Regions from separate parts of the Neorhizobium sp. NCHU2750 genome, predicted to be linked through region 4. Evidence: riboswitches for the same ligand, from Rfam matches in the RefSeq annotation. Region 4 holds a riboswitch; each other region holds the start of a gene.
The links. A riboswitch is a leader RNA that binds a small molecule or an ion and turns the genes downstream of it on or off. The one in region 4 is predicted to bind cobalamin.
Positions count from the first base shown of each region.

Region 1: it holds a riboswitch for cobalamin, as region 4 does, so the genes downstream of both, NCHU2750_RS18395 (DUF1636 family protein) here and NCHU2750_RS02375 (aromatic ring-hydroxylating oxygenase subunit alpha) in region 4, are expected to answer to the same signal.
Region 2: it holds a riboswitch for cobalamin, as region 4 does, so the genes downstream of both, bluB (5,6-dimethylbenzimidazole synthase) here and NCHU2750_RS02375 (aromatic ring-hydroxylating oxygenase subunit alpha) in region 4, are expected to answer to the same signal.
Region 3: it holds a riboswitch for cobalamin, as region 4 does, so the genes downstream of both, NCHU2750_RS05140 (ABC transporter substrate-binding protein) here and NCHU2750_RS02375 (aromatic ring-hydroxylating oxygenase subunit alpha) in region 4, are expected to answer to the same signal.

Region 1 covers NZ_CP030827.1:3,814,964-3,818,167, forward strand. The annotation lists gene NCHU2750_RS18385 (cobyric acid synthase) at 1-832, opposite strand, end outside; gene cobO (cob(I)yrinic acid a,c-diamide adenosyltransferase) at 836-1,405, opposite strand; cobalamin riboswitch at 1,675-1,921, shown strand; gene NCHU2750_RS18395 (DUF1636 family protein) at 2,025-2,453, shown strand; gene cobW (cobalamin biosynthesis protein CobW) at 2,450-3,204, shown strand, end outside.
Region 2 covers NZ_CP030827.1:1,764,929-1,768,132, forward strand. The annotation lists gene NCHU2750_RS08690 (NYN domain-containing protein) at 1-765, shown strand, start outside; gene NCHU2750_RS08695 (TolB family protein) at 762-1,598, shown strand; cobalamin riboswitch at 1,627-1,820, shown strand; gene bluB (5,6-dimethylbenzimidazole synthase) at 1,903-2,625, shown strand; gene NCHU2750_RS08705 (hypothetical protein) at 2,670-3,204, opposite strand, start outside.
Region 3 covers NZ_CP030827.1:1,034,092-1,037,295, forward strand. The annotation lists gene NCHU2750_RS05135 (FecCD family ABC transporter permease) at 1-847, opposite strand, end outside; gene NCHU2750_RS05140 (ABC transporter substrate-binding protein) at 844-1,863, opposite strand; cobalamin riboswitch at 2,008-2,216, opposite strand; gene zigA (zinc metallochaperone GTPase ZigA) at 2,357-3,204, shown strand, end outside.
Region 4 covers NZ_CP030827.1:498,297-501,500, forward strand. The annotation lists gene NCHU2750_RS02365 (L-threonylcarbamoyladenylate synthase) at 1-937, opposite strand, end outside; gene NCHU2750_RS02370 (DUF6656 family protein) at 969-1,577, opposite strand; cobalamin riboswitch at 1,772-2,011, shown strand; gene NCHU2750_RS02375 (aromatic ring-hydroxylating oxygenase subunit alpha) at 2,110-3,204, shown strand, end outside.

The DNA of each region.
Region 1 (3,204 bases), 1.0 Mb from region 4:
CCGGCTCGGCCTCCAGCGGATCGAGATCGTCGAAATTGGAAATATGCGGCAGGATCGGTACCGCGATGCGGATTTTCGCATCCGGCTTGCGGGCAAACGACTGGTTCAGACCGAGGGCATCCTCCGCCGGCAGGAGAGCCGCATCGGCAAAATGCGGCAGAAGCCCGACCGATTGCCAGCCGGTAAACCTCGAGATCAGATCCATCCCCTCGGCAAACAGCGCCGGATCGCCGCGGAACCGATTGACGATGAAGCCACGGATCATCGCCGCATCATCCGCATCGATCACGAGTTTCGTCCCCGCGATACTGGCAATGACGCCGCCGCGATCGATATCGCCGATCAGTATGACCGGCACGTCGGCGGCACGCGCAAAACCCATATTGGCAATGTCGTTCTGGCGCAGATTGATCTCGGACGCGCTGCCCGCACCTTCAACGAGAACGAGATCGGCCTTTGCCCGCAGGATCTCGTAGCTTTCCATTACCCGCGACAGCAATCTTGGCTTCAGTTGCTGATATTCCGACGCTTTCGCATTGCCTTCCACCCGGCCCTGAACCACGACCTGCGAGCCGATATCGCTTTGCGGCTTCAACAGAACCGGGTTCATGTGGACGCTGAGCGGCACACCCGCCGCCCGCGCCTGCAAGGCCTGCGCCCGGCCGATCTCACCACCATCGGCCGTCACGGCAGCATTGTTGGACATGTTCTGCGGCTTGAACGGCAAAACCTTGAGACCGCGCAGCGTAAACGCGCGCGCCAGGCCGGCGACGATCAGCGACTTGCCCACGTCCGAACCCGTTCCCTGGAACATCAGCGAGCGAGCAGCCATGGTTCAGAACTCGATACCGGCCTGGGCCTTCACCCCGGCCTTGAAATGGTGCTTGACCAGCGTCATCTCGGTGACGAGATCGGCAGCCTCGATCAGCGCCGGCTTGGCATTGCGGCCGGTCACGACCACATGCAGGTCGGGGCGCCGCGTCGCGAGCGAAGCAACGACGCTCTCAAGATCGAGATAGTCGTAACGCAGCGCGATATTGAGTTCGTCGAGAATGACGAGACCGATCGAGTCGTCGGCCATCAGGTCGAGCGCCTTGGCCCATGCCCTCTCGGCAGCGGCAATGTCCCGCTTGATATCCTGGGTTTCCCAGGTGAACCCCTCGCCCATCGTGTGCCAGACGACACGATCGCCGAATGTCGCAAGCGCCGGCTGTTCACCGGTCGACCAGGCGCCCTTGATGAACTGTACGATGCCGACGCGGCGATTATTGCCGAGCATGCGCAGCGCCAGCCCGAAGGCCGCCGTCGATTTGCCCTTGCCCGGTCCGGTATGGACGATGAGAAGCCCTTTTTCGACGGTTTTCTCGGCCACTTCCGCATCCTGAACAGCTTTGCGGTTGACCATCTTGGCGCGATGGCGCTCCTCAGTGGACTGATCGATATCCTTCAACCTGCTGCAAGCTCCTGCTTGGGTCCTGACCGGCGGCCGCAAAAGCAACCTGATCCAGCATATGGCCCTCATTCAAATCCGTTACGGAAAAACCGGGCGGTTGGCGAAGAGCCCGCCACGCCGCCTTGTGTCCGCAACCACCCTCGTGCGTCGGCGACGACTATAGGCAAATCCGTTGCCTCGGCAATCGCTTCTGCGACATTGACAGCACCCCGCGGGAGCGCTTACTTGATGGTTACGACGGTCTCTTGCCGGCAACGGCAAGGGCTAAGAGAGAATGCGGTGCGGATTCGGCGTCTTCGCTGGGATCCAATGCCGCGGCTGCCCCCGCAACTGTAGGCGGCGAGCCATCTTGCCAAAGACGCCACTGGAGAGATCCAACCTAGGAGATAGGGACCGGATCCATCTGGGAAGGCAGGCAGGTGGCGACGACCCGTGAGCCAGGAGACCTGCCGTTCCACATTCATGCTTTTCCGGGCGGGGTGCTCCGGGCAAGGCCTTGTTTTCACTGCAGGATGGTCCGCCACCTGTCGCGCACCCCGATTTTTTGAGAAACCCGGCGGTTTGCGGCCTGATGACGGATGAAGTGCAAAAAGACGATGGAAGTCTGGCCGACGACGGCAATGCCGGCGAGATCGACGTGACGATCTTCGTCTGCACCAATTGCCGCGAGTCAACCAACAGCACGGTCCGCCCCGGTGTCGCACTGATAGAGGCATTGAGAGAGGCGGCCGAAGGCAAGCCGCTTGCGATAAAGCCCGTCACCTGCCTTTCCAATTGCGACAAGGGGCCGAGCGCCGCCTTCAATCGCCGCTCCGGCTGGTCCTATGTGTTCGGCCATCTCTCGACCGAAAATGCCGACGACATCGTCACCGGCGCAATGATGCTGGCCGCCGACGAACGCGGCCTGCTTCCCCTTCGCAGCCGCCCGACATGCCTGCGCGGCAAGGGCATGACGGCCCGCATCCCCCCCTTCCATCATCACGAGGACATGCCTGCATGAGCGTCAATTCCGCCCCCAAGTTCGATCGCGTACCCTGCACCGTCGTCACCGGCTTTCTCGGTGCCGGCAAGACCACGCTGATCCGCAACCTGATCGAAAAGCTCGACGGCAAGCGGCTGGCCATCATCGTCAACGAATTCGGCGATGTCGGCATCGATGGCGAAGTGCTCAAAGGTTGCGGCATCGAAAGCTGCCCAGACGATAACATCATCGAGCTCGCAAACGGCTGCATCTGCTGCACGGTCGCAGACGATTTCGTCCCCGCGATCGACCAGATCCTCGCCCGCGAACCGCGCGTTGATCATATCCTGATCGAAACCTCGGGCCTCGCTCTGCCCAAGCCGCTCGTCCAGGCCTTCCAGTGGCCGGCCGTCAAGGCTCGCGTCACCGTCGATGGCGTCGTTGCCGTCGTCGATGGCGTGGCGCTGGCCGAAGGCCGTGTTGCCGACGACCATGTGGCGCTCGAAGCCCAGCGCGAGGCAGACGGCTCGATCGACCACGACGACCCGGTCGAGGAAGTCTTCGAGGATCAGGTTGCCTGCGCCGACATGATCGTGCTGACCAAGACCGACCTGCTCGATCAGGCGTCGCTCGCTGCCGCCAAGGGCCGTGTCCAGGCGCATCTGCCGCGCGCGGTGAAGATCGTGCCGGCTGCCAAGGGCGCCGTCGATCCGGGCGTGCTGATTGGCCTTGGCCTTGCTGTCGAGGACGATATCGAAAACCGCAAGACCCATCACGACGACGAGGAAGA
Region 2 (3,204 bases), 1.3 Mb from region 4:
ATCGCGGCCGGTTTCGGCAGGATCGTCGAGCGGCGGGTCTATGGCGACTTCACCCGCGAACACCTGAAACCATGGGCGGAAGCCGCCACCCATCACGCGCTGAGCATCCAGACCGCTCAGGCGACGATCTCGGGCAAGAACAGCAGCGACATAATGTTGGCGATCGATGTGGCCGAACTCATGTGCCGCTCGGATATCGATGTCTTCTGCATCGTGACCTGCGACAGTGACTTCATCCACCTCGCCACCCGCCTGCGCATGCGCGGCCACAGGGCGATAGGCATAGGCGGCACGAAGGCGTCGCCGGCATTAAGGCTGGCATTCGACAAATTCTTCGAGGTCGAGCTTGCCCTCAAGGAAGCGGACCCGCCAAAGGCGGTGAAGAGCACGACACGGGCAAAGACGGCCAAGGCCGAGGAGCCGGCAAAGGTTGCCAAGACTGCCGAGAATACAAAGCCTGCCAAGCCGCTCGAGACAGGCAAGGTCGTCGCCCTAAAGCGCGCCGGTGATATTCGGCCCTATATTGTTCAAGCGCTGAATTCTATTGGGCGCGCGCCGCAGGATTGGGTGGAGGTCGGCCGGTTGTCGTCCGCGATCCGGCAGCTCAATCCCGAATTCAAGCCGAACAATTTCGGCTCGGCCAAGTTTAGTACCGTATTGAAGAATTGCGAATTTCTGGAAACACGCAAAGATGGGACGATAGGCATGCAGGTAAGGGTAAAGGACATCACAGCACCTCTGGTACAGGGTGGAGCTGGCGCGTGACGCTCCGCAGCTCGGTCGAGATCTACAATATCCGCACCCGGCAGAGCCGCATCGTCTGGCAGACGGAAGAGCTGTTCGAGGCACCCAACTGGTCGCCGGACGGACGCTACCTGATGCTCAATGCCGATGGTTTGATCTATCGCCTGTCTCCAGACGGTGATGGCGTGCCGGACCGCGTCGACACCGGCTTTGCCAACCGCTGCAACAACGACCACGGCATATCCCCCGACGGCACCCTGATCGCGATTTCCGACAAGGTCGAGTTCGGCAAATCGGCAATCTATATCCTGCCGGCCGAGGGCGGGATGCCGAAGCTGATCACCGAAAACCTGCCCTCCTACTGGCATGGCTGGTCTCCCGACGGACAGACGGTGACCTATTGCGGCATCCGTGATCAGGTCTTCGATATCTACACGATCGGCATCGATGGTGAGAACGAGACCCGCCTGACCTTCGGCGAGGGCCGCAATGACGGACCGGATTATTCACCGGACGGCAAGTGGATCTATTTCAACTCCAGCCGTACGGGCCGCATGCAGATCTGGCGCGTGCCGGCCGAAGGCGGCGAGGCGGAGCGCATCACCGACAGCGCCTATGGCGACTGGTTCCCGCATCCATCGCCCAAGGGCGACAAGATCGTCTTCGTCTCCTATGACGGCGATGTCTTCGATCATCCGCGCGACCTCGATGTCCGTGTAAGGCTGATGGACATGGATGGCGGCAATGTCGAGACCCTATTCGAGCTTTTCGGCGGGCAGGGCACGATGAACTCGCCGAACTGGTCACCGCACGGTGATGAATTCGCCTATGTCCGTTACTTCCCTGCGGCGTGATCGGTCTTGCCTCGAAGTCGCAGGCCCGGCATAACTCCTCCCGTCAGGTGCCCGCCATTGGCGGGAGAATCGGGAAGCCGGCGCAATTCCGGCACGTGCCCAACGCTGTGAGGCGGACGGTCATCGCATGAGGTAAACCTCAGCCACTGGGCGACTGTCCGGGAAGGCGGCGATGGCCGGATGAAGCCAAGTCAGAAGACCGGCCTGACAGGATGGACCGATCCGCGCGGACAGCGGACAGGTTGTAAGGTTCGTGTGGCGCCGCAGGCGTGACCGGAACCTCAGGCATTGTTGGGGAAAGACGATGCGACCTGAATTGATACCCGAACTGCGACTCCCGGCCCTGGATGAAAGCCCGGATACCGGTCTTGTGGCGGCCGGACCATTTTCCGAAGACGAACGCGCGGCCGTCTACCGCGCCATCGGGACGCGACGTGACGTGCGCGACCAGTTCCTCTCCGACCCTATACCCGATGACGTGTTGAGGCGCCTTCTCGACGCGGCCCATGCAGCGCCGTCGGTCGGCTTCATGCAGCCGTGGAATTTCATCCTCGTTCGCGACGAGAAAGTCAGGCATGCGGCCTGGCAGGCGTTCTCGAAAGCCAATGACGAGGCCGAGGCGATGTTCCCGCAGGACAAGCGCAGTACCTATCGAAGCCTCAAGCTTGAAGGCATTCGCAAGGCGCCGCTGTCGATCTGCGTCACCTGCGATCCCGATCGCGCAGGACCGGTCGTGCTCGGCCGCACCCACAATGCCCGCATGGACAGCTATTCGACCGTCTGCGCCATCCAGAACCTCTGGCTGGCAGCGCGTGCGGAAGGCATCGGTGTCGGCTGGGTCAGCATCTTTCGCGACGAGGACATGCACGCGATCCTCGGCATACCGGAGAAGATCGAGATCGTCGCCTGGCTTTGCCTTGGTTATGTCGACGCGCTTTATGAGGAACCGGAACTCGCGATCAAGGGCTGGCGCCAGCGCCTCCCGCTGAACGATCTTGTCTTCGAGGACGCCTGGGGCCGCAAATAGGCGCGTCCATCAGGACGCGCGCCTGATCCCCGTTCCTCGCTGTCCTATTGCTGTGGCTGCGGGCCGCTCGATTTCGGGTTGGCAAGATCGATCTTCTCGTCCGGGAAGAATTCCGGCCCGATCACCCGGACCTTTCTGTCGGGATCATAAGGACGGTCCGGCGGGAACTGGATCGGCGCTTCCTTCTGTGTCGTCACCGGCTGAGGACTTCCGAGATGGGTGATGCTGGAATTGGCCTTGTCGGCGGCCGGAGCGGGCATATGTGGTGCTGCCTCGTAAAGCCCGGCACCCGTCTGGTTCTCGTCGGGGCCGGGAAGCGCGATGCCGCGGATCCTGATGCGTTCCTTCTCATCGATCGCGGCCTGGGTATCGAGATCGGTCGGCGTGCAGTTGTTCTCGCGGATGGCAGACAGGATGGCCACGCGCTCTTCCGAAGGCTGCAGCAGCGAGCGGCTGTTGTTGCGTTGCTCGGCGAGCTTTTCCCGATCGCCTTCCAGCCGCTGCAGCTTGTCCTGCATGTCGTGGCACTGGTCGTCGCTATGGTTGTTGCCGCCGAGCGTGACGATGCTGCCGCCGCAG
Region 3 (3,204 bases), 540 kb from region 4:
CGACGAAGCGGGCTGCATGCGGAATGACGAGTCCGACGAAGCCGATGGCACCGACCATGCTGACCATGGTGGCCGTCATCAGCGCGGTGACGAGAAGCAGCAGGGCGCGTACCCGGCCGACAGCGATGCCGAGCGAACGGGCGGCATCCTCGCCGAAGGTGAAGGCATCGAGCGCCCGCGAATGCCAGATGCAGACGACGAGCCCGACGGCGACGACGATCGCGGCAAGCGCCACGTCGGGCCAGCGGACGCCGGAAAAGCTGCCGAGCAGCCAGAACATCACGCTGCGCGCCTGTTCGGCATTGGCCGAGGTCGAGACGATATAGGAGGTGAGCGCATTGAACAGCTGCGAGGCGGCGACGCCCGCCAGAATGGTGCGGTCTGCCGTCTGTCGCCCGGTCGTCAGCACGATGACGAAGGCGAAGGCGAGGATCGCCCCGGCAAAAGCGCCGGCCGAAAGCGAGATCGCCCCGCCGCCAAGCCCCAGCAGCATGACCGAAACCGCGCCTGTGGAGGCACCGGCCGAAACGCCGAGCACATAGGGTTCGGCCAGCGAGTTGCGTAAGAGCGACTGCAGGATCGCACCCGACAGCGCCAGCGCCGCGCCGCAGAAGGCGGCAAGCAGCGAGCGTGACAGGCGGTAATCCCAGATCACCGCTTCCTGGATGCGTGGCACCGCGATTGCGGTCAGGCCGAGCCTGTTGGTGACGGCCGCAGCCGCCGTCTTCATCGGGATCGCCATCTCGCCGATTGCAATCCCCGCCGTCATGGCGAAGAGCAAAGCGATGAGGACGAGGAGGGCGCCGGCAGTGCCGGCAGCCCAGACTCTGGTCCGCGATGGCGTCACTGCGACAGGCCGAAGGACTTGATGCCGCGGGCCAGCGTCTCGATGCCGTCGATCGTGCGGATCGTCGGGTTCATCGACTGCGCGTCCATCATCACGAAGCGCCTGTTCTTCACCGCGTCGAGCTGGCTGACGACCGGATCATGTTCGAGGAAATCGATCTTCACCTTTGGGTCGTCGGCGGCATAGCGGCGGCGGTCCATCGTGGCGATGACGATGACGGCCGGATTGGCCTCGGCGATCGTCTCCCAGCCGACCAGTGGCCATTCCTCCTCGGTCGACACGACATTTTTCGCGCCGATCGTCTTCAGGATATAGGCGGGCGCACTGTTCTTGCCGGCGATGAAGGCATCGCCCTTGGTCTCCTTGCTGGAGAACCAGAAGACGATCGGCAGGTTCTTCGCCTCGGCCCCCTTGATCGAGGCGACCGCTGCCGCCTCGCGCGCCTTGAGATCGGCGGTGAGCTTGTCGCCGCGGTCCTGTACGTCGAAGATCTCGGCCAGTTCATCGATCTCCCGATAGATCAGGTCCATCGTGAAGAGTTCCTTGCGCACCCCGTCGCCGCCATCGGTATTGGTCTTGGCGACGCAATCGGCCGGCGAGATATAGGTGTTGATACCGAGATCGGAAAACTGCTCGCGCTTGCCGACCGAGCCCATCGGACCGACATGCCATTCGAATTCGGCGGCAACCAGATCCGGCTCCAGCCCGACGACCGACTCGAAGCTCGGATCGTTGTCGGCAAGCCGTTTGATCTTCGCATTGGCCTCGGCATATTGCGGCAGTACCGGGCCGACCCAGACGGCGGTGCCGGCGACCTTGTCGGCGAGCCCGAGCGAATAGAGGATTTCGGTCATGCCCTGGCCGATCGAGACGATCTTTCGAGGTGTCTTGTCGAATGTGACCTTCTGGCCGCAATTCTCGATGGTCAGCGGATAGCTGGTCGAGCCTGCGAAGGCGGTGGCGGGAAGAGCCGATGCGGAAAGCGCAAAGAGCGCGGCAATCAAGCCGAGTTTCATGTCCTGTCCTTTAAGAGTGAATGGCTAAGCCGGGATGAAAGGCAGGACGTTGCAGTGCCGCGACCGCGGATTGCATCGGAAACGGCGGGCGACGGCGTCGCTTGCGTCATAAGTCTCTCCCTGCCGGAACACCTCGTCCGGTACTGGTTGGCCTAAGCTGCGGCAGGTCTCCTGACTTGCGGCTCATACGCCCTGTCGTCTCCTTCCCGGCCGGTGAGGCCAGTGGCTGTGACGAAGGGCTCGCCGCTTACAGTTGCGAGGGCAGTCGCGGAATTGGTCGGGGCTGATAGCCCGAAACCTCACCGCATTCCCTTTTCATCTGCGAATGCAGAACCGTAGCGTGTCCTTGATAGGAGACCGTCTGGTGCTTGTCCAGTGATCTTGACTGCACGGCAGGAAGGGGGACCAAAACTCCCGCAGGAGGCTTGACGACCCGCCGTGCATGTGCTGACGTAATAGTATAACGTAACGCGCAATGCAATGGACATCTGTTATGAAAGAGAGACTCCCCGTCACCGTGCTTTCCGGCTTTCTCGGCGCCGGCAAGACGACGCTGCTCAACCATATCCTTGCCAATAGGGATGGGCTGCGGGTGGCGCTGATCGTCAACGACATGAGCGAGGTCAATATCGATGCAGCGCTGGTGCGTGATGGCGGTGCCAACCTCTCCCGTACCGAGGAGCAATTGGTGGAGATGACCAATGGCTGCATCTGTTGCACGCTGCGCGATGACCTGTTGACCGAGGTTCGGGCCTTGGCGGAGCAGGGCAGGTTCGACTATCTGCTGATCGAATCGACCGGTATCGCCGAGCCGCTGCCGGTTGCCGCCACCTTCGACTTCCGCGACGAGAACGGCATGAGCCTGTCCGATGTCGCAAGGCTCGACACGATGGTGACGGTCGTCGATGCCGCCAATCTTTTGAAGGATTACGGTTCCGGCGATTTCCTTGCCGATCGCGGCGAGACGGCGGGCGAGGGCGACAACCGCACCATCGTCGATCTTCTCGTCGAACAGATCGAGTTTGCCGATGTGGTGATCCTCAACAAGATCGGCACGGCAACCGAGGCTGAACGCGACGCCGCGCGAAAAATCATCGTCGCGCTCAATCCGGATGCCAGGCTGATCGAGACCGATTTTGGCAAAGTGGAGCTGAAGGAGATCCTCGGCACGGGGCGCTTCGATTTCGACAAGGCGCAGGAACATCCGCTCTGGTTCAAGGAACTGCATGGCTTCAAGGATCATGTTCCGGAAACCGAGGAATACGGCATCCGCTCCTTCGTCTATCGCGCCAGACAGCCTTTCGAGCCGGAACTCTTCCAGCGCTTCATCGATCGCTCATG
Region 4 (3,204 bases):
CGCCGAGCCCCTCGTCGGGTATGGCACTGACGGCGATATGCGCAGCGCCGCTGGCATCGGCACGCTTCAGATAGTCGAAAAGGTTTGCTGCGGCCTCCGCAAGGTCGCCCGAAGACGAAAGGTCGAGAACGATTGCAGCATGCTCCATGCCCGTGATCGTCGCCCCGGCAAAGCGGATCAGAGCTTCTCCGGGTTCGATCGCAGTGGCATCCAGACGGACGGCCGCACCCGGCGCGTAATGCGAGGCAAGCATGCCCGGCGCCTCGATGATTGCCGCCGGCCCGGCACGCCTGGTGATGCCGCGACCGGCGGCCCTGGCGATCTCTTCCGCCGCAAGCCCGCCCGGCCGCAGAAGCAGGATCGTTCCGGTCTCCGGGTCGACGCGTACGATGGTCGATTCCACACCCACTTTCGACGCGCCGCCATCAAGGATGAGCGGGATCTTGCTCCCCAGATCGTCCATCACGTGACGTGCGCTGGTCGGGCTGACCTTGCCGGACGTGTTGGCGCTCGGGGCAGCGAGAGGCCGGTCGAAGGCGCGGATCAGCTCGTTGGCAAACCCTGCCGGGCAGCGCAGTCCGACCGTGTCGAGCCCGGCCGTCGCCAGCGAATGGATGATGCTGTCCGGCTTCAGCGGCAGGATGATCGTCAGCGGCCCCGGCCAGAAGGCTTCGGCGAGCTGCCGCGATACGGGATCGAACACGGCATAGCGCTCCGCCATGGCGATATCGCAGACATGGCTGATCAGCGGGTTGAAGCGCGGCCGCCCCTTGGTCTCGTAGATCCGCGAAATGGCATCCGCCCGTGTCGCGTCGGCGGCAAGCCCGTAGACAGTCTCGGTCGGGATGGCGACGGCAAGACCTTCGCCAAGCACGCGCACGCCCTCGCGGATCGCGCGCTGCGGCTCAACACCCGTCTCTATGATTTCGGCTTTCATCCTGCCGTCAATACAGCGGAGCGCGCCCGCTTCAAAGCCTTTTGATCATTTCGCGGATCGTCGCGTCGGGCGCGCCGAGCATCAGCACGTTGCGCATCGCCTCATGCGGGTCGTTGGTCTGGAACAACAGCCCGTTCTTGCGCCAGCTGCGGTCGATCTTGGCCTGTTCGCCGGCCTCGCCCTCGACAGCGACGGCGAAATACATCCGCGCGTTCTGCGGACTGATGCGGGCAAAAAAGGCTTCGTCCTCGCCGATCTCCGAGGAGAAATTGGCGATGTAGAACGACCATGTGACCATGGAATCGCGCGAGAAGAAGGTGCGCGCCGCCGTTACATGGCAATAGCCGAGATGCGGGCTGCCATCGAGCGTGCGGTGGAAGATGATCTTCGGAAGAAAGATCGAGCGGTGAAAGCTGTTGAGCCGACGGTGCGTCGTCTCGCCTGCTGCCTCGAGCTTCTTGCCGGTCTTTTCGGCAACTTCCTCATAGGTCAGATAGCGGCGTTCGCTTGGAACCCACATCGGCCGGATGCGGGAAATGCGGCCCGTCCGCAGAAACTCCGAATGGGAAGTCGCGGTATTCGGCGCGGTGACGAAAGGCCTCTGTCTGTTGACCTCGTAATACCGGATCGGTGCTGGCATCTTGGCGGCTCTTCCGATTGGATTTTGACGAATACTATTAGCGACACCTTAACAGTCTGTTTCTGACCGTGCCGGCATGCCACGGCCCGCCCCGGACAATCCTGGGGAACGCTTTCTGCCAAAGCCTGTTCCGTCGTCGCCAATGCAGTTGCCGATGTCGCAATGTCGTCTATGCGACAGGCCGGCGTCACGCTTAAATATGACAAAGCTCAAGGTGCCGCCTTGCTAGGGAAGGTGGAGAATTGGGAAGCCGGCGGGTCGACGAGATCTATCCGGCGCTGCCCCCGCAACGGTGGTGGAGTTGAAGGCATGGCGTGAGGGAAACCCTTAAAGCCACTGGGACAGAGCCGAACGGCCGACCGGGAAGGTGCCATGCAATCCCTCTTGAAGGGAAACTCCTCAGCCCGGAAACCAGCCTGAGCCATGATTGACGACCGGTCGCGGAGGGCGCACGGGACAGGAATTGGTTGCGTTTCAAAAATGCCGCCGGCTTGTCCATGCCCTGAAGCTTGCTTGAATTGCGAGGAAGCATATGGACATTCATAGTCAGGTTCTGCGACAGCTGAAGAACCGCCGCGAGGGTTTCAGCCTCGAACAGCCCTTCTACATCGACCCCGACTACTACAAGCTCGATCTGGAAATGATCTGGTATCGCGACTGGCTGTTCGTCGGCCACGATTGCGAGATCGACAAGGCGGGCAAGTATGTCACCCTGCAGATCGGTGACTATCCGGTCCTCGTCATCCGCACCCGCGAAGGCGATATCCGCGCCTATCACAACACCTGTCGCCATCGCGGCCACCGCGTCTGCACCAAGGATGCCGGTTCCGCCACCCGTCTCGTCTGTCCCTATCACCAATGGACCTACCAGCATGACGGATCGCTGATGTCGGCCCGCCACATGGGCGAGAATTTCGACAAGAAGCAGTATGGCCTGAAACCCGTCCATTGCCAGGTCGTGGGCGGCTACATCTTCGTTTGCCTTGCCCAGGAAGCCCCTGATTTCGCCCCGGTGCGGGCCACGATCGAGCCCTACATGGCGCCGCATCGCCTGATGGAGACGAAGGTCGCCGCCAAGAACACCATCATCGAGAAGGGCAACTGGAAGCTCGTCTGGGAAAACAACCGCGAGTGCTATCACTGCGCCGGCAATCACCCGGAACTCTGCCGCACCTATCCGGAAGCCCCGACCGCGACCGGTGTCCAGGGTGCCGGCGATGACCCCTTCATCTCCGAGCACTGGAGTCGCTGCGAACAGGCAGGCCTGCCGAGCACGTTCAACATGTCGCCGGACGGCCAGTTCCGCGTCGCCCGCATGCCGCTCGTCGAGGATGCCGAGAGCTACACGATGGACGGCCGACCCGCGGTCAAGCGCTCGCTCTCCGACGATGTGAAGATCTCGCATATCGGCACGATGCTGCTCTTCCATTACCCAACCACCTGGAACCACATGCTGGTCGACCACGCGATCTCCTTCCGCGTCATCCCGATCGGCCCGGAAGAGACTGCGGTCACCACCACCTGGCTGGTTCACAAGGATGCCGTCGAAGGTGTCGACTACGATGTCGAGCAGCTCACCCATGTCTGGAACATGACCAACGACCAGGACCGCGCGATCGTCGAGGAA